3 regions of the Brooklawnia propionicigenes genome follow, and region 1 is predicted to be linked to each of the others. Evidence: predicted binding sites of a transcription regulator. Region 1 holds the regulator's gene; each other region holds the start of a gene.
The links. Region 1 encodes LexA, which represses DNA repair genes until DNA is damaged. Its sites were predicted from a motif close to TCGAACANNTGTTCGA; they were not measured.
Positions count from the first base shown of each region.

Region 2: the regulator LexA is predicted to act here: its motif matches at 5,014-5,029, upstream of QUE25_RS04465 (DUF222 domain-containing protein).
Region 3: the regulator LexA is predicted to act here: its motif matches at 2,756-2,771, upstream of ruvC (crossover junction endodeoxyribonuclease RuvC).

Region 1 covers NZ_AP028056.1:2,869,753-2,877,469, forward strand. The annotation lists gene QUE25_RS13250 (ATP-dependent DNA helicase) at 1-1,381, shown strand, start outside; gene lexA (transcriptional repressor LexA) at 1,391-2,179, opposite strand; gene QUE25_RS13260 (hypothetical protein) at 2,448-2,804, shown strand; gene QUE25_RS13265 (RDD family protein) at 2,928-4,175, opposite strand; gene QUE25_RS13270 (DUF2752 domain-containing protein) at 4,262-4,672, shown strand; gene nrdR (transcriptional regulator NrdR) at 4,909-5,436, shown strand; gene QUE25_RS13280 (vitamin B12-dependent ribonucleotide reductase) at 5,502-7,717, shown strand, end outside.
Region 2 covers NZ_AP028056.1:979,945-987,661, forward strand. The annotation lists gene topA (type I DNA topoisomerase) at 1-932, opposite strand, end outside; gene QUE25_RS04455 (DUF7059 domain-containing protein) at 982-2,460, opposite strand; gene QUE25_RS04460 (DEAD/DEAH box helicase) at 2,543-4,810, shown strand; gene QUE25_RS04465 (DUF222 domain-containing protein) at 5,043-6,365, shown strand; gene QUE25_RS04470 (Rv3654c family TadE-like protein) at 6,388-6,777, opposite strand; gene QUE25_RS04475 (TadE family type IV pilus minor pilin) at 6,783-7,163, opposite strand; gene QUE25_RS04480 (DUF4244 domain-containing protein) at 7,255-7,482, opposite strand; gene QUE25_RS04485 (type II secretion system F family protein) at 7,622-7,717, opposite strand, start outside.
Region 3 covers NZ_AP028056.1:3,118,324-3,126,040, reverse strand. The annotation lists gene yajC (preprotein translocase subunit YajC) at 1-393, opposite strand, end outside; gene ruvB (Holliday junction branch migration DNA helicase RuvB) at 548-1,582, opposite strand; gene ruvA (Holliday junction branch migration protein RuvA) at 1,596-2,210, opposite strand; gene ruvC (crossover junction endodeoxyribonuclease RuvC) at 2,207-2,737, opposite strand; gene QUE25_RS14325 (YebC/PmpR family DNA-binding transcriptional regulator) at 2,841-3,641, opposite strand; gene QUE25_RS14320 (GNAT family N-acetyltransferase) at 3,688-4,713, opposite strand; gene priA (bifunctional 1-(5-phosphoribosyl)-5-((5-phosphoribosylamino)methylideneamino)imidazole-4-carboxamide isomerase/phosphoribosylanthranilate isomerase PriA) at 4,727-5,491, opposite strand; gene hisH (imidazole glycerol phosphate synthase subunit HisH) at 5,509-6,144, opposite strand; gene hisB (imidazoleglycerol-phosphate dehydratase HisB) at 6,141-6,758, opposite strand; gene QUE25_RS14300 (histidinol-phosphate transaminase) at 6,755-7,717, opposite strand, start outside.

The sequences.
Region 1 (7,717 bases):
CTTCGTCGAGGAGGCGCGAGCCAGGGCCAGGCAGGCCGACCTGGTGGTCACCAACCACGCGCTGCTGGCCATCAACGCCATGCACGGCGGCACGGCGCTGCCCGAGTACGGTCCGGTCATCATCGATGAGGCGCACGAACTGGTCAACCGGGTCACCGGTGCGGCGAGCAGCGAACTGTCGGCGCAGCAGATCGGACGGGTCTCCAAGCGGGCGAGCGCTTGGCTGGACGATGACCTGGCCACAGAATTGCTGGAGGTCGCCGACACCTTCGCTGATGCACTGGCCGAGGTGGCGCCTGGGCGCATCACGGAGCCGGGTTCGCTCGCGGTCGAGGCCGCCGCGTTGGTGCGCGAGGTCAGCCGCCGGGCGGTTTCGGCGCTGGCGACGGGGTCGGGGCAGAGCTCCGATCCGGAGCAGCGGCAACAGGCGGCGTCGGCGATGAAAGAGATCTTCGAGATCGCCGAGCGCATGGCCAGACTCGACGAGCACGATGTGGTCTGGCTGAGCGCGCACGATCGCTTCGGCCGTCAGCTCAACGTTGCGCCGCTGTCGGTTGCGGGGCTGATGCGCGAGAACGTTCTGGAAGAACATCCGACGATCCTGACGTCGGCGACGTTGACGGTCGGTGGTGCATTCGAGTCGATGGCCGGGAGCGTCGGGCTGCGCCGTGCGGACCGTATCGCGGCCGATACCGAGGCCGGCGACGCCGGGCAGTGGCGTGCCATCGATGTCGGATCTCCTTTCGACTACGCCAAACAGGGCATCTTGTATGTGGCGACCGGGCTGCGCAACCCCGGCCGCGATGGTATCGGCGCCGACGCGCTGGCGGAACTGGCTGAGCTCATCTGGGCCGCGGATGGCCGCACGCTCGGCCTGTTCGCCTCGCAGCGGTCTGCCGAAGCAGCCGCAGAGCACCTGCGCGGCGCACTCCCGGGGCTGAACGTGATGTGCCAGGGCGAGGCGAATCTCAGTGAGCTCACCCGCACCTTCATTGCCGAAGAGGATTCCGTGCTGCTGGGCACGATGTCGCTGTGGCAGGGCATTGATGTGCCGGGGGACACCTGCCGGCTGGTGGTGATCGACAAGATCCCGTTCCCGCGGCCCGATGATCCGCTGATGCAGGCCCGACAACAAGCTGTCGCTCAGGCCGGCGGCAACGGCTTCATGCAGGTGGCCGCGAGTCATGCGGCCCTGCTGCTGGCCCAGGGTGCCGGACGCCTGATCCGTTCGACGAGCGACCGGGGCGTGGTGGCGGTCCTCGACCCGCGGCTGATCAAGGCCCGCTACAGCGGCTTCCTGCGAGCCTCGTTGCCGCCGTTTTGGACCACCACCGACGCCGAGGTGGCAATCCAGGCATTGCAGCGTTTGGGGACCAGCTAGCGGTCCGGCTCAGATCCGCCGCAGAACCGCGACAACCTTGCCGAGAATCGCGGCGTCGTTACCGTCGATCGGCTGGTAGGCCGGATTGTGCGGCATCAGCCAGACCTGGCCCGGCACACGGCGCAACGTCTTCACGGTGGCCTCCCCGTCGAGCAACGCCGCTACGATGTCGCCATTGTCCGCAGTGGGCTGCTGACGGACGACCACATAGTCGCCATCGCAGATTGCTGCGTCCACCATCGAGTCTCCGCGCACCTTGAGTGAGAACAAGGTCCCCTGTCCGACGAGCTCGCGTGGCAGCGGCAACACCTGCTCCACCTGTTCGTCAGCGAGAATCGGCACGCCGGCGGCGATGCTGCCGAGCACCGGCACAGCGACGGCGTTCGGTGACCGGTCACCCGAATCGGTGGCGTCGTCTTGGCCGAGCGGCTCGGCCTCGGGTTCTGTTGGGGAGGCCGTCCGGGTCGGAAGAATGACCTCGAGGGCCCGCGGACGATTCGGGTCGCGTCGCAGGAAACCCTTGGCCTCCAGGGCCTTCAGCTGATGAGAAACGCTGGAGGAACTGGCCAGGCCGACAGCCTCGCCCACTTCGCGGATGCTGGGTGGGTAGCCGCGAGACGACACGGTTTCCTGGATGAACTCCAGGATGCGGCGCTGACGGGCGGTCAGCCCCAGTTCGTCCTCGGAGCTGTCGGGTAGTTCGGCGACGTTGTCCAAGCCCAGATCGCGGGCGATGTCTTCGTTGGATGGCCGGCCGGCACGGCGAGGGGTGGCGGGTGGACGCCTCACTGTGATCATGAGACAACGCTAGATCATCCGGGGGCGTCATTCAAACATCTGTTCGAGCGTGTCGCCAATGGATGCGATCGGCGAACCACGGACCACAGATGCGGCGGGAATCGTCCGAATGGTTTTGTCAGTGGGCCCTGCTTGCATGGTTCTCAGACGGCAAGAAACAAGCGAATCGAACACTTGAACGATCGCGGACGGCTCGCTAGGCTGTGCATCGAACACACGTTCGATCCTGTTAGCTGCGGCGGATGGCCGGGCGGATGGAGGAAGCAAGATGAGCGTCCTGGTGGAAAGTCAGATCGATGTCCGGCGCGTCGCGGGCTCACCCGTACGGTCGAGGCGCGCCCTGCTCGACGGCGACCGGCGGCCCTGTGCACAGATGCGCTTCGTGCCCACTCGGGCGGCCGGTCCCCGGCAACCGGCATCGCCGCTTCCGGGGGCCTACTACCAGGTGGTGGCCTCGGCCGCGGCCGCTTCGCCCGCATCGACACGATCAGTCGTTGGCCGCGAGGAGATCACGCTGACCGATCGTGGCCTGGTGGTGATGATGATCGGTTTCACCCTGGCTGTGCTACTCGGAGTGTGGATCGTCGTTTCGCAGTACCTCGCCCTGGCGCCGGGTCTGGCCTGAGCGCTGCGGTCACCAGCGCCAAGGGCCTCGGACAGCGAAAGCGGGACGGCTCCTCAGGGAACCGTCCCGCCCGTGTAATCGCTCAGGCGCTGGTGAATGCTCAGGCGCTGGTGATTGTGTGACTCAGTAGCCGTAGGGCTGCTGCGGCGGGCCGTAGGGGGCCGGCGGGGTCGTCGGCGACTCGTCCAGCACCACGGTGTTGAGCATCTTGTCCGCGAGGGTCTGCCGCTTGGCGTCCCACAGCGGGAAGAGCCATCCGATGTAGCAGATGATGGAGTCGACGATGTGCGCGAAGTAGCGCAGGATCGACATTCCTGGCCCGATCGGTTGACCAGTGGCCGCCGATACCAGCCGGGTCTTGGCGACCCTGCGGCCGTACGTCACCCCGGTGTTGCCGCCGACGTAGCCGACGTTGTAGACAACCCAGCCGACCCCCAGGACGAACTGGACGATGCCGCCGATCATGCTCTCATTGCCGCCCGAATTGAAGAAGGAGGAGATGATGCCGATGACGATGCCGGGCAGGACGAAGTCGATCAGGCCACCGAGTGCGCGCTTGCCCCAGGAGGCCAGTGGTGCCGCCGGGCCACCGACCGGGCCGTACAGGCTGCCCGAGTAGGTCGGCTGACCATACGAATCGGTCGGCTGGCCGTAGCCGGGTTGCTGGCCATAGGGGTCGGCCGGCTGGCCGTAGGGGTCGGCCGAAGGCGAACCGGCGCCCTGGCCGTAGCGGGGCTGTTGCTGGCCGTATGGATCTTGGCCGTAGAACGATTGCCCGCCGGACTGTTGTTGGTCGCCGCTGCCGTAGGACTGGCCACTCGATTGTCCGTAGGACGACGAGGGCGGCTCGCCGGCCGCTTGCCCGTAGGACGACGACTGTCCGTAGCTGGGGGTGCCGTAGTTGGGTGTTCCCGAGCCGGGCTGGCCATAGCTCGACGACTGGCCGTAGCTGGGAGTGGTGGGCTGTGCGCCCGGCTGTCCGTAGCTTGGGGTAGTCGGGGCATCTGGCTGGCCGTAGCCGGGGGTAGTCGGGGCGCCCGGCTGGCCATAGCTGGGAGTGGTCGGTTGGGGACCGGATTGCTGCCCGTAGCCACCCGGCTGCTCGTAGGACGACTGCCCGTAGCCGGCCTGGGTCGGCGGGGTGGATGGTGTGTCGGGCTGCCCGTAGGCGGAAGGTGCTGCTGGCTCGCTGCTCGGCTGCTCACCTGCGGTTTGCTCATAAGCAGGCGAGCCGTACGTCGGCGCTGCGCTGCCGGTTTGTTCTTGGTTGGCCTGGCCCGCGGTCTCCGGGCTCGCTTGGCCGTTCTCGTCGCTGCTCGCGGCGTCTTGGCCAGGGTCCTCAGCGGGGCGACCCCAGTAGTCGTTGCTCACGGCTGCCTCCAATCAGATTGCATCACGCCACTGATCCTATGCGGCTGGTGGGTTCAGCGCGGGCGGCTCACGCGGATAATGGTGGTGTGCAGTCTCATGAGGCCGGCCCGGCGGTCTTCTCGCCGGGAGTAGCGCTGTCGCGTCTGCTGGGCTTCGGCGCAGTCGGTGCGGCGATCGCCGGTGCTCACCTGCTCTTCGGCATCGGTCTGCCCTGTCCATTGCTGAGTCTCACCGGAATCCAGTGCCCGCTGTGTGGATCGACCAGAGCCGCTGGCGCCCTGGCCGAAGGCGACGTGGCGGCAGCCTGGGGATACAACGCGCTGCTCGTGCTGGTGCTACCAATCTTGATCGTGTGCGCGGTGGCCTGGACCGTGGAACTGGCCGGAGGACCGGCGTTGCGTCCGCCGAAGTCCTGGCGTCCGCTCACCCAGACCAAGATCTATTGGGTCGCGGGGGTTGTCGGTGCGGTGTTCATGATCGTGCGCAACCTCATCTGAAGTGGCCGTCTTGTCATCAGCGGTCAGATTTTCTGGCCTCACTCGGAGCGGTGGGCGAGGCGATCAGGCGACACGCCGAATCGACGGCGAGCTTCGCCGCTGGCACTTGATCTAGTGGCCAATCGGTGTAATCTCTCTACATCTAGTAGTTACACAAGTGTCATTTGTCCACAGATTGTGGTTGTTGTCCACAAGATGTCCACAGAGGCATACACATCCCGAGCTGAGGAGTCACGATGCACTGCCCATATTGTCGTCATTGCGACTCTCGGGTGCTTGATTCCCGCGTTTCTGAGGACGGCACGAGCATTCGCCGTCGGCGGCAGTGCCCGGCTTGCGAAAGACGCTTCACCACCATCGAGCAAACTCAACTGGTAGTGGTCAAGAAGTCCGGTGTGATCGAGCCCTTCAACCGGGACAAGGTGATATCCGGCGCCCGCAAGGCCTGCAAGGGGCGTCCGGTCACCGAGGCCCAACTCGCCAAACTCGGCCAGCGGGTCGAAGAGGCCATCCGGGCATCCGGGCAGGCCGAGGTTCCCACCGAAGAGGTGGGCGTTGCCATCCTCGGTCCTCTCAGTGAACTCGATCCGGTCGCCTATCTGAGATTCGCCTCGGTCTATCGGCACTACACCAGCGTGGACGATTTCGTCGCCGAGATCGACCGGATGCGCGAAAGCGCTCGGGCCGATGCCGAGTCCGACGCCGAAGCGCAATTGCCCATCGATCTGGCGGACGAAATCTGTCAGACCGCCGGTGCACACTGACCTTCACGACCTGCCTGGATTTTCCCGACCTACCCACATGCACGCATCACCATCAGGAGACAGCTGTGACCGACACTCTGTATGACGACAAGCCTGGAACGCCGAGCGCTCGCGGCCTGACGATCGATCGGGTCTTCACCACCGAGGGCGTCCATCCCTATGACGAGGTCACCTGGGAAAAGCGCGATGTCGTTCAGACCAACTGGAAAACCGGTGAAGTGGTCTTCGAGCAGCGCGGGGTTGAGTTCCCGACCTCATGGAGCCTCAACGCATCCACGATCGTCACGACCAAGTACTTCCGCGGCGCGCTCGGCACCGCGGAGCGCGAAGCCAGCCTCAAGACGCTGATCGACCGCGTGGTCGGCAAGTATCAGCAGACCGGCCAGGAATCCGGCTACTTCGCGACCGACCACGATGCCGAGATCTTTGGTCAGGAACTCACCTGGTTGCTGCTGAACCAGTACTTCAGCTTCAACTCCCCGGTCTGGTTCAATGTCGGCACCGCGGCGCCGCAGCAGGTCAGCGCCTGCTTCATCCTGTCGGTCGACGACTCCATGGAATCGATCCTGAACTGGTACCGCGAAGAGGGCATGATCTTCAAGGGCGGGTCCGGCGCCGGCCTCAACCTCTCGCGGATCCGCTCCTCCAAGGAACTGCTGCGCTCGTCCGGTGGCACTGCGTCCGGCCCGGTCAGCTTCATGCGCGGTGCGGACGCATCGGCGGGCACCATCAAGTCGGGTGGCGCCACCCGCCGCGCCGCGAAGATGGTTGTGCTGGACGTCGATCACCCCGACATCGAGGAGTTCATCGAGACCAAGGCGCGCGAGGAGGACAAGATCCGTGCGCTGCGCGATGCCGGATTCGACATGGATCTCGGCGGCAAGGACATCACCTCGGTGCAGTACCAGAACGCCAACAACTCGGTTCGCGTCAGCGACGAGTTCATGCAGGCCGTGACCGATGGCACCGAGTTCGGACTGCGCGCCCGGATGACGGGCGAGGTCATCGAGAAGGTGGATGCCCGGGAGCTGTTCGACAAGATCGCCCAGGCTGCCTGGGAATGCGCCGATCCGGGTCTGCAGTACGACGACACCATTAATGACTGGCACACCAATCCCGAGTCCGGACGCATCACCGCGTCCAACCCGTGCTCGGAGTACATGAGCCTCGACAACTCCTCGTGCAATCTGGCGAGCCTGAACCTGATGAAGTTCCTGCGCGCCGACGACAGCTTCGATGTCGACAGGTTCATCAAGGCCGTCGAGCTGATCATCACCGCCATGGACATCTCGATCGTCTTCGCGGACTTCCCGACCGAGTCCATCACCCAGACGACCCGCGACTACCGTCAGCTGGGTATCGGCTACGCCAACCTCGGTGCGCTGCTGATGGCTCTCGGCAAGGGCTACGACTCCGAAGGCGGACGTTCGCTGGCTGCAGCGATCACCTCCTTGATGACCGCCGCCGCCTACCGGCGCAGCGCCGAACTGGCCGGTGTGGTCGGAACCTATGCCGGCTATGGCCGCAATGCCGACGCGCACAAGCGGGTGATGCGTAAGCATCGCAGCGCCAACGACAGCCTGCGCACGATCAACCCCATCGATGCCGGACTGTGTGAGGCCGCTGCGTCTCAGTGGGATCAGGTCATCGAGGTGGGGGAACGCAACGGTTTCCGCAACGCGCAGGCGTCCCTGCTGGCTCCGACCGGAACCATCGGCTTCATGATGGACTGCGACACCACCGGCATCGAACCGGACTTCTCGCTGGTGAAGTTCAAGAAGCTCGTGGGTGGGGGCTCGATGCAGATCGTCAACCACACGGTGCCGAGGGCGTTGCGCAACCTGGGCTACCTCGACGAGCAGATCGAGGCCATCGTGGCCTACATCAGCGACAAGGGCAATGTCATCGATGCTCCCGGGCTCAAGCCGGAACACTATGAGGTCTTCGACACGGCCATGGGTGTTCGCGCCATCAAGCCGATGGGTCATGTGCGGATGATGGCTGCGGTGCAGCCGTTCTTGTCGGGTGCTATCAGCAAGACGGTCAACCTGCCCGAATCGGCCACCGTGCAAGACATCGCCGATGTCTACATGGAGGGCTGGCGCCTCGGACTCAAGGCCATCGCCGTCTACCGCGACAACTGCAAGGTCGGCCAGCCGCTCAGCAACGGCAAGTCGGCCCCGGAGGAAGACGCGAAGCCGGCTCCCGAGGTGCGGATCGAGTATCGTCCGCGTCGCCTGCGGCTGCCGAAGTCGCGTTCGGGGCGGACGACCAGCTTCAC
Region 2 (7,717 bases), 1.3 Mb from region 1:
ATGGTGCGGTCGGTCGTGAAGCCGAGCTTGCGTCCGGCCTCCTGCTGCAGGGTCGTGGTGCGGAACGGCGCGGCGGGACGGCGGGTGAACGGCTTGGCCTCCACCGAGTCCACCGCGAATCTGGCCTGCTTCAACGCCTCGGCGAGGTCGCCGGCGCACTTCTCGTCCACCACGAAGGCATCGGAGATGAGCTTGCCGTCGGAATCGAAGTCGGCGCCGCGAGCGACCTTCCAGTCGTTCAGGCCGGTGAGCCGGGCATCGAACTTGCGAGGCGTCGCGGCGGCGCCGGCATCCAAGGTGGCGAGCAGATCCCAGTAGGACGCCGAGGTAAATGCCATCCGCTCGCGTTCGCGGTCGACGACCAGCCGGGTCGCGACCGACTGCACGCGTCCGGCCGACAGCTTCGGCATGACCTTCTTCCACAGCACCGGGGAGACCTCGTAGCCGTAGAGCCGGTCCAGGATGCGTCGGGTCTCCTGGGCGTCCACCAGGTCGATATCGAGCTCGCGGGGGTTGGCGACGGCCGCAGCGATGGCTTCGGGGGTGATCTCGTGGAAGACCATCCGCTTGACCGGCACCTTGGGCTTCAGTTCCGCGAGCAGATGCCAGGCGATGGCCTCCCCTTCGCGGTCCTCATCAGTTGCCAGATAGAGCTCGTCGACGTCCTTGAGCAGCTCTTTGAGTTTACGGATGACAGGCTTCTTGTCGGCGCTGACAACGTACAGCGGCGCGAAATCGTCCTCGACGTCGACGCCGAGCCGGGCCCAGGGCAGGCCCTTGTACTTCGCGGGCACCTCGGAGGCGTTGGTGGGCAGGTCGCGGATGTGGCCGCGGCTGGACTCCACGACGTAGCCCGATCCCAGGAAGCGTGTGAGCATGGTCGCCTTGGTGGGCGACTCGACGATCACCAGTCGGCGGGGTGCATTGGCCACGTTGCGGTCCTTCAGGGTCAGTTGTTGTCAGGCTGTGACAGTCGGGAAGCTACCACGCGATGACAGGGGATTCGAAATATCCCTCGGCGAGCGCCTGGCGGATGGTGGGCAGCAGGATTGTGCGTTGCGCATGCGGATCGGCGTCCAACAGCCCCGCGACCGCGTCGATGATAACCCCCAGGGGCAGGCTGCCATCGCAGGCTCCGAGTACCCCGCCCAGTGCAGTGTCGACCCGCAACGCGCGCTTCAGGCCGGTGTGCTGGCGCAGCACCACGTACTGCGGATCCTCGGCCCCGGGGGTTCCCAGAGTCTCCTGGACGATGTCTTCGCGCAGCTTCAGGCTGCTGGCCAGCAGCTGCTCATCGCTGGCCCGGGCCGCCGTGATATCGCGTTGACGAGCGGCGATGGCGGGGCCGAGTGGCTGATGCACCGCGTGTGGCCACGATTCGATGGTGATATCGGGTGTCTGACGGCCCGCATTGGTGATGGTGATCCAGCCCATCCCGATGGCCCGGATGCCCAGTTCGGTGAAGTAGTCGAGCCATTCCCGGTAGCGGGCCGACCAGCTGGGGTCACCCGCCAGGCCGGCGTCGGTGAGCCACAGTTCTATATAGGCGTACGGATCGAGCCGCTCGCGTTCGATCACCCACATGTCGGCTCCCGCCGGCGCCCAGCCGCTGAGGCGATCCTCCCAGGGCTGATCGCCGGTGATCGCCCAGTTGGCGAGCACCTGGCAGATTCCGCCCTCGTTCAGGTGATCGATCGACCCGGTGACGACCTTGCGAATGAGGCCGTCCGCACTGAAATCTGTCTCTCGATAGGCCAGCCGCTCACCGCTCGGAGGGCTCATCACATAGGGCGGGTTCGTGACGATCAGATCGAACCTGTCGTCGGCGACCGGGTCATAGAGGCTGCCGTCGCGCAGGTCGACGTCGACCTCGTTGAGCTCCGCGGTGATCTTGGCGAGCTTAAGCACCCGCGGGTTCACGTCGGTAGCCGTGATCCGGTCGGCGTGGGCCGACAGGTGCAGACTCTGGACGCCGCAGCCGGTGCCCAGATCGAGTGCACTGCCGACCTGACTGTCGATGGTCAGCTGCGCCAAGGTGGTGGACGCGGAACTGACGCCGAGCACATAGTCGGGTTTGATCGGTTGGGTCCGGTAGTCGAGACCGGGTGTCGGATCGGACACCACCCAGCCGTCCCACTGACCTTCGGAGGTTTCGAAGCCGTAGGGACGCACGTCGACAGGGGCCTGGATGCGGCCATCCGGGCCTACCTCCAGCAGACCTTCGTCCATCAGTGCCTCCAGCGGTAGCGCCGCTTCGGCGGCCGAGCTCGAGACCGGCAGGTTGAGCGGAAAGAGCTTGATCAAGGTCGCGAGCGGGGTCTGGTCATCGCCGAGGGCCTCGCGGGCGGGCACCGTGCAATTGCGGTCCAGCCCGGCCTGCCCGGCCTCGCCGATGCGGGCGAGCACCGTGTCCACGGTGTAATCGGCCGACATCAAGGCGTCGCGCAGTGCATCGATCATGTTCACCCTTCCACTGTTACATGCCGGTCCCAGCGCGGGTCGGCGGCGGGTTCGGCCGAGCGGACGTGGCAAGGTTGATTCCGTGGCGATTCCCGGCTGGCTGGCGCACGATCCGCGAGTGGTCTGCGTGCGCCATCGCGATGCCCTCGACGGGCAGTGCGCCGAGTGGCCGACCTGGTTGCCCGGCTCCGTTCGGGACGCAGTGACCGGTGCGGGTATCGAACGGCCGTGGCTGCATCAGGTGATGGCCGCCGACGCGGCCTGGGCTGGTCAGCATGTGGCGGTGAGCACGGCGACGGCGTCGGGCAAGTCGCTGGGCTATCTGCTGCCGATCATGGCTGCGACCGCAGTCCGTGCGCAGGTCGCTAGCCTGGGTGTCACCACCGGCGATCTGAGGTCGAGACTGGGCGTGGCGCGCCACACGGCGCTCTATCTGGCCCCCACCAAGGCCTTGGCTCACGATCAGTGGGCGGCGGCTCGCAAGCTCGGACCGTCGGGCTGGCAGGTCTCCTGCCTGGATGGCGATTCGTCGTCCATGGAGCGACGATTCGCGCGCGACTACGCGAGTTTCGTGCTGAGCAATCCCGACATGCTGCACCGATCGGTGCTGCCCAATCACTCGCAGTGGTCCGGGTTCTTGGGGTCGCTGCGCTATGTGGTGGTCGATGAGGCACACCGCTATCGCGGAGTCTTCGGGTCGCAGGTCTCGGGAGTGCTGCGTCGCCTGCGGCGGCTGTGCCATGCCTACGGCGCCGATCCGGTCTTCGTCCTGACTTCGGCGACGGCCAGTGACGCCGGACGCTCGGGAGCGCTGCTGATCGGCGAGAACGATCCGCTGCTGGAGGTCTGCCAGGATGCTTCGCCGCATGCGGCACGCGATGTCGTCTTGTGGCGTCCGGCTACCGACGCGCCGGGTGAGGCGTCCGATCTGCTGGCGAGGCTGGTGGACGACGGCCAGCAGGTGATCACCTTCGTCGCCAGCCGCACCCAGGCGGAGCTGATCGCCTTGCGCGCCACCGATCGCATCGGGTCGGGGCGCCGGGTGGCCAGCTATCGCTCGGGCTATCTGGCGGGTGATCGCCGGGAGCTGGAATCCCGGCTGCGGTCGGGACAGCTTGCCGGGGTGGCTGCGACCAATGCCTTGGAGTTGGGCATCGACATCACCGGGTTGGATGCGGTGGTGATGGCCGGGTTCCCGGGCACCCTGGGATCGTTCTGGCAGCAGTCGGGACGCGCGGGGCGCGGCGACCGGGATGCCCTGGTGGTGATGATCGCCCGCGATGATCCCCTGGACGGCCATCTGCTCGACCATCCGGAATTCATCTTCGATCGTCCGGTGGAACAGACGGTGCTGCATCCGCAGAACCCCTACGTGCTGGGGCCGCAGTTGGCAGCGGCCGCGCAGGAGGCACCACTGAAACCCGCGGACGAACGGTGGTTCGGCCCGACGATGACGTCAGTGGCCGGCACGTTGAGTGAGCGGGGGGTGCTGCGCGCGCGGCCGAGTGGCTGGTTCTGGACCAAGGACTATCGGGCCGTCGACGAGATCGATCTGCGGGGTTCGCATGATCACCCGGTCGAGATCGTCGAGGCCGACACCGGACGCGTGCTGGGCAGCGTCGACCACGGCGCCGCCGACCGAACGGTTCACGAGGGCGCCGTCTACCTGCATCAGGGCGAACAGTGGCTGGTAGTTCAATATCTTCCGGACGAGTCGGTGGCCCTGGTGCGTTCGGTTGAGCTGCCGTATTACACGCAGCCGCTGGGCACCAGCGAGGTGCGGGTGGTGCATACCCAGGCGCAACGGCGATGCGGGAACGGAGTGATCTGCCGCGGCGAGGTCGAGCTGTCGAGCCAGGTGACCGGCTATCTGCGGCGCGATTCGCTCACCTCGGATGTGTGGGACGAGACACCGCTGGAGTTGCCCAGGCGGCAGATGACCACCCAGTCGATGTGGTGGCTGATACCGGACGAGGTCGTCGCGCGATTGTCGTTCTCGGTGGCGCGGCTGGGGGCTGCGGTGCATGCGGCCGAGCACACCGCGATCGGTCTGCTGCCGGCGTTCGCACCCTGTGACCGCTGGGATATCGGCGGGCTGTCGACGGCGCTGCATCCCGACACGCAGCTGTGCACGATCTTCGTGCACGACGGCATGCCCGGTGGTTCGGGATATGCCGAGCGCGGCTTCGACGTGGCCGAGGCCTGGTGGCGGGCCGCTTTGGAGCGGCTGACCAGCTGCGACTGTGAGACCGGCTGCCCGTCGTGTTGCGTTTCACCCAAGTGCGGCAACGGCAACCGGATGCTCGACAAGTCGTCGGCGGCCGAGTTGCTCAGCGTGCTGCTGGGGTGAGTGGGCGGGGCGTTGCTCGGCGTCGGATCCCATGAGATCGCCAGAGGGTTCCGATGCAGCCGCACAGCGGGGCCTGGGCCTTCATGTCATTGGCCGGCTTCGTCGGAGCGACTTCGGACGCCGCGACTTCGGCTTGGACAAGGCTGCCTGGCGGAAGTCCTGCGAAGAAACATCGAAGAGAAGTCTTCACTGTTCTGCTGTATTCGAATATGTGTTCGATTACAATGGGGTCATGGATACCCCCATCTGTGACCCCGAATTCCTGGCCCGGCAGGAGACCAGCAGACAAGCCTTCGACGCGTTGATACATGCCCACGACCAGTTACTGGCCGCCGAGGTCGCCGAGTTGGTGACGATCACCCACACCGCCGACCTCTGGCAGGTCGACACCGCCGCAGTCGATGCGGGAATCGAACAGTTGATACAACCCGGCCATGACGGCACCCCGCAAGTCGGGGAGTTCCTCGCCCTCGAACTGGGCCCCGTGCTAGGAATCTCACCCCAAGCCGCGATCTCCCGGATCGGTAACGCCCTCGACCTGCGAGAACGCCACCCCCTGCTCTGGCAAGCCGTGCTCGCCGGGAAAGTCCGGGTCTGGCAGGCGAACCGGATCTGCCTCGAGTGCGCCCACCTACCCGCCGCCGCCGCGCGGGAAGTCGACCAGAAGCTCAGCCAGGCCGCCGCCACGATGCCGTGGTCACGAGTCATCAAAGCACTGCCCGGACTGATCATCGCCGCCGACCCCGACCTGGCCCGGCAACGAGCCGAAGCACGACGCCAGTCACGCCGGGTACGAGTATCCAAAATCGAAGACGGACACGTCAGCTTCTGGGGTGTCGTCAACCCGGTCGACGGAATCTTGTTCGACCACGTCCTCACCCAAATCGCCACGACCCTACCCGCCCTACCAGAAACCATCCCGGGAACCGATCTCGACCGGCGCCGAGCCGCCGCCGTCGGCATCTTGGCCCGGCAAGCGTTAGGGCAGGAGGCGCTACCCACCCACACCCTGATCGTCCACATCGCTGCGGACGATCCCGCACTCACCGCCGGCGCCTCATCCCCAGCGTCGGGGGTGGCCCGGATAGCAGACTGGGGGCCGCTACTCACCGAGCAGCTACCCGCCTTCCTGGACGGATCAAAGGTCGTCGTCCGGCCCATCGTGGACCCCGCCGGGCTACGCCCAGCCGACTGCTACGAAACCCCGGCCCGGATGCGGTTCGCCATCGAACAACGCAACCCCGTCGACGTGTTCCCCTGGGGCACCCGCAAAGCCAGCCACTGCGACATGGACCACACCATCCCCTACATCGACGGCCGGGCCGGACAAACCAGCCTCGCCAACCTCGGGCCACTATCCCGTAAGGCCCACCGAGCGAAGACCCACAGCAAATGGACACTGGAACAACCGGCACCCGGGATCTACCACTGGACCTCACCCCACGGCTACCACTACCAAGTCACACCACAAGGAACCACCCGAGTGTCGGTACCACCAACTGAAGAAGCCGACCACCAGAACAGATTCGAAACCACGGTAGCGATGCGAACCTGATGCGGGGGCGCCGTCCCCGCCCTCACGGGATGTCGGAGACGACGCCGGCCCTGGACTCGGCGTGCGCGCTCTGGGGCGCTCCCGCGATCTGCGGGCGCATCTCGACGTCCACGGCGATATCCACGATGAACTCGCCCCATCCTGTGGTGACTTCGCAATTCGCCAGGACCGCGTCGTTGGCGGCGGCGGCCTGCTCGGCAACGGGGCAGGCGGGGCGTCCGTCTCGTTGGGCCTGGGCGGCCGCGATTGCCACGACATCGGCGACCGCGCGGGCCCGGGCGCCGCTGGCCAGCCAGCTGGAGAACCAGGCGCCCACGGCCGCAACCAGCATCAGGACGATCACTACGGCGAGGATTAGCATGGTGCCACTCCCCCGCTCAGCTGGCTGCTGGGTTCGCCGGCGGCGCTGCATGCTGATCACCGCCCCGCAGTCGGAGCAGTTGCACGTCCTTCGATCTCGATCGGCCCGAGGGCTCCCCAGCGGGCATCGACGGCAACCTGGACGGTGATCTGCTGGCCGGCCTCAACGACCTGCACCCGCGCACCATCCGGAACGTGCTGCTCGGCCTCCTGCGCAGCCTCCTGATCACCGCGAGCCAACTGCCGCACGATCTGGCCGGCCGCGTCGGAACAGCGCGCCTGCAATGCCACCAGGCTGACGGTCCAACCGAGCATCCCGGCCATCAGGCAGGCAGTCAGCATGCCCACGGCGAGTTCGAAGGTCACCATGCCCCGCTGTCCGCGGCGGATGGGGCCCGGATCTGCTGTGGCCGGATCTGCGGCTGTGGCTCGAAGCATCATGTCTCCTGCGCGAATGGGATCGGGGTGGTGCAAAAGAAGAGGTTCGGGTGGGCACGTCCACGTTGGCCCACCCGAACCTCGGATCTGATCAGGGCAGCATCCCGCCGACCTGCGAGATGAGATTGACGACGAACTTGAGCATCGCGCTGAAGAAGTCGTTGTTGGTGAACACGTTCAGCAGCACCAGGGCCAAAGCCACGGCGGCCAGGATCCCGACCGCGTATTCGGCCGTGGCCATGCCTCGCTGGCAAGCCGAGCGCAGTCCGCGGCCGCGGATCACGGGCGTCGGGAGGTGGGTATCGAACCGAGTAGTCATGTTTCGCTTCCTTTCAGGTGGAGCCCGTCGCCGGGCCGTGGGAGAGATCCCGCAGATCTGTGGGTCTGCCGTGGAATCGATACAAGGATTGGCAAGTGGGGTACCGGATCGGTCAGGCGGACAACACTCTGTGGACAATTCAGCGAAGTTGAGTGAAGGAGCCGAGTGTGGCCGCGATGATCGGCACGACTCCGACAAGGATGAACGCGGGCAGGAAGCAGCACACCAAGGGCAG
Region 3 (7,717 bases), 250 kb from region 1:
CGCGGCGTCGGCGGGGGCGTCCTCGCCGGTGGTCAGCTCACCCTCAACTGGGGTGGCCGGCGCCTGCTCCAGGCTGTCGGCCACGAAGCTGTCGACCGGGGCCGCGGCGATCTGATCCTCGGCGTATTCGAACTCTTCCTCGTCCGGGTTGGCTGTGCGCACGACAGTCTGCTTGAGCACGGTCACCTCTACACCGGGAGCCAGTTCGATGACCAACTGCTGTTCGCCTCGGGCCCGGATGGTGCCGAAGATGCCGGAGTTGAGCAGTACCCGGGAGCCGGGCTCCAGCGAATCGAGCATCTTGCGCTGTTGCTCCGCCCGCTTCTTCTGCGGAACGACCATCATGAAGTACATCAGGCCGATAAATACGGCCATGATGAGCAGGATTTCCATGTAAGACAACCTCACTTAGTCGGCAACCAGGCAGTTGCCTGGACGTGCAAGAGTGCGCACGCACAGGCACGCAACGTAGCGATCTTACCGAGTCGTGCTGTGATCACCACATCCGACCATGCCGCATTCTGCTGTGCACCGCGGGTGCGGGCCATCAGCTGAACAGATCCGGCTGACCACCGGCCGGTTCCTGGGTGGGGGGAACCATTCCCAGGTGAGCCCAGCCCGCCGGGGTGGCAATGCGTCCGCGCGGGGTCCGCATCATGAAGCCGAGCCGCACCAGGAACGGTTCGGCGACCTCCTCGATCGTCTCGGTCTCCTCGGCGACGCTGATGGCAAGGGTCGACAGGCCCACCGGGCCGCCGCCGAATCTGCGGCAGATCGCGTCCAGGACCGCGCGGTCGAGCCGGTCCAGTCCGAGCGGGTCCACCTCGTAGAGTTCCAGCGCGTCGCGGGCCAGTTCCGCGGTGACCACGCCCGCATTGTGCACCTGCGCATAGTCGCGAACCCGGCGCAACAGGCGGTTGGCGATGCGTGGCGTGCCACGGGAACGGCGGGCGATCTCCGCGGCGGACTCGGCATCCAAGGTGATCCCCAGCTTGCCGGCCGAGCGGCGGGCGATCCGTTCCAGATCGACGGAATCGTAGTAGTCGAGTTGGGCGGTGAATCCGAAGCGATCCCGCAGGGGCCCGGGCAGCAGCCCTGCCCTGGTCGTCGCCCCCACCAGCGTGAACGGGGGGATCTCGATCGGGATGGCGGTCGCGCCGGGGCCCTTGCCGACGACGACGTCGACCCGGAAGTCCTCCATCGCCAGGTAGAGCAGTTCTTCGGCGGGCCGGCTCATCCGATGGATTTCGTCCAGGAAGAGTACTTCGCCCTCGGTAAGCCCCGACAAGATGGCGGCCAGATCACCGGCGTGCTGGATGGCCGGTCCCGAGGTGATGTGCAGCGGCACCCCCATCTCGTTGGCGATGATCATCGCCAGGGTGGTCTTGCCCAGCCCGGGCGGGCCCGACAGGAGTACATGATCGGGAGTACTCCCCCGGTGTCGGGCGGCCTGCAGCACCAGGCTGAGCTGGTCGACGACACGCGGTTGACCCTCGAAATCGTCCAACGCCGAGGGACGCAGTGCGCTCTCGCTGGCGATCTCGTCGGGCGCCGGCCAAGGGTCAACCGGGGAATGGGTCACAGTGCGGGGCTCCTCAGGCTCGGGCCAGCGTTTGCAGTGCTGCCTTCATCAGCCTACCCAGCGAGATCTGCGGATTGTCGGCCACCAGCGGAGCGATCTTCTCCACGGCGGCATCGGCATCCTTCGACGACCAGCCGAGACCCTGCAGACCGGAGGAGACCTGCTCGCGCCACAACTCCGAACTGATCTGTTCGCCGGATTGGGCAGCAGTGTCGAGATCGGCGGCCAACGCCCCGACCCGGTCGCGCAGTTCGACGATGATCTTCTCGGCACCCTTGCGGCCGATGCCGGGGACCCTGATCAAGGTCGTCACCCGGTCGTTCTGGATGGCGGTCACCACCTCGGCCGGGCTGAGCACCGAGATCACCGCGAGCGCGAGTTTGGGACCCACCCCGGACGCCAGCTGCAGCAACTCGAAAGCCGCGCGCTCGTGCGTGTCGGCGAATCCGAACAGGGTCAATGCATCCTCGCGGACGATCAGCGTGGTCGCCAAGGTGCACTCGGTGCCCAACCGCAGACCGGCCGCGGTCGCCGGTGTGCAGGACACCTTGAATCCGACGCCACCGACGTCGACCACCGCCCAGTTCGGGCCGAGGGCCACGGTGGTTCCGCGGAGCTGGGAAATCATCGTCTTCCTCTTCTGGCCGCGTGTTCCTGCACGGCGGCCGCATAGCGATTGACCGAGCCACCTCGCCACAGTTGGCACAACGCCAAGGCGACCGCGTCGGCGGCATCGGCGGGCTTCGGGGCCTCGTCCAGCTTCAGGATCCGGACGACCATCGCCGCGACCTGGGCCTTGTCGGCGCTCCCGGAACCGGTGATCGCGGCTTTCACCTCGGTCGGGGTGTGCAGCGCGACCGGTATCCCGTGTCGTGCCGCGATCAGCATCGCGATTCCGGCGGCTTGAGCGGTGCCGGTGACCGTGATGACATTGTGCTGGGCGAAGACACGTTCGACGGCGACGGTGTCGGGCCGGTTCGCCACGATCCAGGCTTCCAGGCCTTCTTCGATGGCGAGCAGCCGGTGAGCATGATCCATCGCCGGTGAGGTGCGCACGACACCGGCATCGATCAGCTGGGGGGCGCGTACCGACACGGCCTCGATGATGCCGACTCCGCATCTGGTCAGACCCGGATCAATTCCGAGAATCCGCATGCCACCACCCATCGAATTGCGAACACACGTTCGGATTCTAGGGAAAAAAGACAGTGCCCGGCTCAGGCGCGCCGGGCACTGTCATCGGACACTGGTGAGAAGCTCAGTCCTCGCTGTCCAGCGCGGCCTCGACCTCAGGCGTGAGGTCGGCGTTGGTGAACACGGTCTGTACGTCGTCGAGGTCTTCCAGGGCGTCGACGATGCGGAACAGCTTCTGCGCATCATCGACCGAATCCACCACCTGGTCGAAGCTGGCCACGAACTGGACTTCGGCCGAGTCGTAGTCGATGCCGGCAGCCTGCACGGCCTTGCGCACCGCAACCAGATCGTTCGGGTCGCTGATCAATTCGAAGGCATCGCCTTCATCGCTGATGTCCTCGGCGTTGGCCTCGATCGTGGCCTCCAGCAGCTCGTCCTCGGTGATGGTGCGGGTCTGCGACTTGCGGGAGTCGGTGTCCACCTGCTGCTCCTTCGCCACGGTCACCACGCCCTTGCGGGTGAACAGCCGCTGCACCGACCCGCCGTCGGCGATGGTGCCGCCGTTACGGGTGACGGCCACGCGAACATCCGAGATCGAACGGTTGCGATTGTCGGTCAGGCACTCGATGAGGATCGCGACTCCCGCCGGGCCGTAGGCCTCGTACATGATCGACTCGTAGTTGACCGCGTCCGCACCCTCACCGGCGCCGCGCTTGACGGCGCGGTCGATGTTGTCATTGGGCACCGAGTTCTTCTTGGCCTTCTGAACCGCGTCGTAAAGGGTCGGGTTGCCGGCGAGATCTCCACCGCCGATCCGGGCCGCAACCTCGATGTTCTTGATGAGCTTGGCAAACAGCTTGCCACGCTTGGCATCAATAGCAGCCTTCTTGTGCTTCGTGGTTGCCCACTTCGAATGGCCTGACATATCGGACTATCCCCCTACGTACAGCGACGAACCTTCCCTAGCTTACTCAGTCCTCGAAGGTGGCTCCAAAGAGGACCACTCGGTCTTCGAGGCGGTAGCCCATCCCGGCAAACAACGATTCGGTCTCCGGCAGGTTGTCCGTGTCGATGCCGATACCGGCCAGTGTGCAGCCATGGTCGGCAAAGGTGTGCATGGACGCGGCCAGCAGCGCGCGTGCCAAGCCCTGCCGCTGGTAGTCGGGGATCACGCCGATCCTCTCGGTCCAGCCCTCCCGCCACCCGCTCTGGCGCTCGATGATCTCGCAGTTCACGGCGTAGCCCACCACCCCGGCGCCCGGATCATCGGTGCACACCGCGATCCATGACCAGTCCGGACGTGAGTCGGGACGCTCCAGCGACGCCTCCCAGGCCGCCTGCGGCACGTCGTGCGCGCCGTGCCTGGTGCCGAAGGCGATGTTGTGAGCCGTGCGCACCTTCTCGGACCAGGCTCGCTCGAAGGTCCGCAGTTCGATACCGGGCGGCGGCACCACCAGCGGCAGCGGCTCATCGGTGAGACTGCGGTGGGCATCGAAGAACCAGCGTTGCGGCTTGAGAAGGCCGTTCTCCTCCAGATCGGTGGACACCCGCGATCCCTCGTCGGTCGCACAGCCCACCCACAGCGGGCCGAGTTCGGGCCTGCTCTCGCGCAGGTGCAGGTACCAGGCTCGCGCCCTGTCGATCAGCCAGCCGACGAGCTTGTAGCCGATCTTGTGATGCCGCCAGGCCGGATGCACTCCGATCTCCATCCAGGCGTGCGGCAACGGATCGTCCGGGGGGGTGATGTGGTTCCAGCCGTAGGCGACGATCGTGCCACCGCGATCGCGTCCGACCACCGCATGGTTGGTCGGGTACGCCCATGGACGATCGAAGTCGTCGGTCAGCCCGCTCAGTTCACGATGCTGGGTCGGATCGTCGAAGTACTCGATGGCAGCGCACAGTTCGGCCACCTCGCCCAGATCCTCACGCCTGAGGAACGCCCACTCGAGACTTCCTTCGACGATGGCTTGTTCCCAGGAGAGTTGTTGCTCGCGCATCGTCGGCCGCCGCTCAGCTCATCACGGGATCGCGCACCACGGCCAAGGCCTCGGTCAGCGTGAAGTTGCCCACGTACAGCGCCGTGCCGATGATCGCGCCCTCGACACCGATCGGGACCAGGCCCGAGAGCATCTTCAGGTCATGCAGCGACGAGATGCCACCACTGGCGACGACCCTACCGGCGGTGCGGGCACAGACTGCCCCGAGCAGTTCGAGGTTGGGACCGGTGAGCATGCCGTCGCTGGCCACATCGGTCACCACGAAACGTTCGCAGCCGGCCTTCGTCATGCGCTGCACGGTCTCGAAGACATCACCGCCACTGGTCGTCCAGCCGCGCGCGGCGAGCTGGTTTCCCCGCACATCCAGACCGATCGCGATGCGGTCACCGTGTTCGGCGATGATCTTCTCGCACCATTGCGGGTTCTCCAGCGCCGCCGTGCCCACGTTGACGCGGCGGGCACCGGTGCCCAGCGCACGCTCGAGGGAAGCATCGTCGCGGATACCACCGGACAGTTCGACATTGATGTCCAGGGCACCGACGACATCGGCGAGTTGCTCGGCATTGGAGCCGCGACCGAAGGCCGCATCGATATCGACCAGGTGCAGCCATTCAGCTCCCTGCGACTGCCAGCGCAATGCGGCCTCCAGCGGATCGCCGAAGACACGTTCGGTGCCGGCGGCGCCCTGAACGAGCTGGACCGCCTTGCCGTCGTGCACATCGACCGCCGGTAGCAGCACCAACCGTTGTGGATCTGCCGAGGTGGAAGTGTTCGTCATAGACACGTTTAACGACCTTAACTCAATAGCCAATGGCGTAATAGCTGCGCCCCAGCCGCGCCGGACTTCTCCGGGTGGAACTGGGTGCTGGTCACGCTGCCCCACTGGACGGCAGCAATGAACCTATCTTCTTCGTGTTCGCACCAGGTGATGCGGGCATCCGCAGGTACCGAGGCCACCCCACCAGCGTCGGTGGCATGGACTCCGTACGAGTGGACGAAATAGAACCTGCGATCGCCGAGACCTTCGAAGACTCCCGCCTGTGCAGGCGTCTCCACCGTATTCCAGCCCATGTGCGGCAGCCGGCGTGCGGTGAGCCGTTCCACGGTGCCGGGAAAGATGCCGATGCCGTCGGCGTGTTCCCCGCGTTCGACACCGTGCGCGAACAGTACCTGGTGCCCGACACAGATGCCGAGCAGCTTACGGCCGGAGTCGACCCAGTCGCGAACCAGATCGTCACCGCCGATGCTGCGCAACCCGGACATGCAGGCCGCGAAAGCACCCACACCCGGCACCACCAGCGCATCTGCGCCGGCGAACTCGTCGGCCCGGCTACCCAGCCGCACCTGGGCGCCGGCGGCCTCCAGGGCTCGGCAGGCCGAATGCAGGTTTCCCGAACCGTAGTCGAGCACGCCGATCCTGGGCTCGGTCACAGCGCGCCCTTCGTGCTCGGCACCCCCGTCACCCGCGGATCGGGCTCGACGGCGAAACGCAACGCCCGGGCCAAGGACTTGAACTCGGCCTCCACGATGTGGTGCGGCTCGCGTCCGGCCAGCAGGGTCAGATGGACGCAGATGCCCGCGTTGAAGGCGAGCGACTCGATCACATGCTGAGTCATCGAACCGGCGTACAGCGGCTCGGTGCCGCCGATGCGCGCATAGATCTGGCCCTCGGGTTCGCCGCTGACGACCACGTAGGGACGCCCGGCGACATCGACCACGCAACGGGCCAGGGCCTCGTCCAGGGGTACGGTCGCGTCGGCGAAGCGGCGGATGCCGCGCTTGTCACCGAGGGCGGACTTGAGGGCCTGACCGATGGCGATCGCGGTGTCCTCGATGGAGTGATGCCCGTCGATGTAGATGTCGCCGGTGGTCTTGATCTCCATGTCGATCAGTGAATGCCGTGACAAGGCGGTCAGCATGTGGTCGTAGAAGCCGACCCCCGTGCTGATCACCGACTCGCCGGTGCCGTCCAGGTTGAGTTTGACCTCGACATCGGACTCGCTGGTGACGCGATGCACTGCGGCGACGCGTGCTTCAGTGGTCATTTCGTTGTCTCCTCGTCTGGGCTGATCATCTTCTGGTGATGCAGGATTTCGCTGAGTGCGGTGCGGAAGGCGGCCATCTCCTCGGGCGTCCCGGCCGAGACCCGCAGGAATCCGTCCGGGCCGGTCTCGCGGATCAGCACGCCTCGATCGAGCAGCTGCTGCCAGACCGCGTGACGGTCGGCGAATCGTCCGAACAGACAGAAGTTCGCCTGGCTGGGCACCACCTGAAGACCTAGCCTACGCAGCCACTGCTGGCTCTTCTGGCACTCGTCGCGCAACACGTCGACCTGGCCGAGCATCTCGGCGGTATTGGCCAGCGCCACCCGGGCGAGCGCCTGAGTCTGGGCCGACAGGTGATAGGGCAGCCGGACGATACGGCAGGCATCCACCACGGCCGGGGCCGCGGCAAGATAGCCCACCCGGCCGCCTGCCAGCGCGAACGCCTTGCTCATTGTGCGGCTCACCACCAGCTTGCCGAATCGGGGCAGCAGAGCCAGCGCGGAATCCTCGGGGACCTCGGTGAACTCCTGGTACGCCTCGTCGACGATCACGATCGCGTCGGTCGCGGCGCAGATCTCACCGATGACGCTGACCGGGGTCTGGGTTCCCGTTGGATTGTTGGGTGTGCAGATCATCACGATGTCGGGCCGGTGCTCCCGGATCGCGCCGAGCACCAGCTCGGCGTCCAGGGTGAAGTCGTGGCGCCGGGGCACGGTGACGTAGTTGGTGTGCGTATTGCGCGCGTACTCGGGATACATCGAATAGGTCGGGGTGAAGGCCAGCAGTGTGCGTCCGGGCCCGCCGAAGGCCTGGAGCAGATGGGTCATCACCTCGTTGGAGCCGTTGGCCACCCAGATGTTGTCGGAGGTCAGCCCGAAGCCGAGGTAGGACGCCAGGTCGCGGCGCAGCCCCAGCGCCTCCCGGTCCGGGTAGCGGTTGATCGTCTTGGTCAGCTCGCG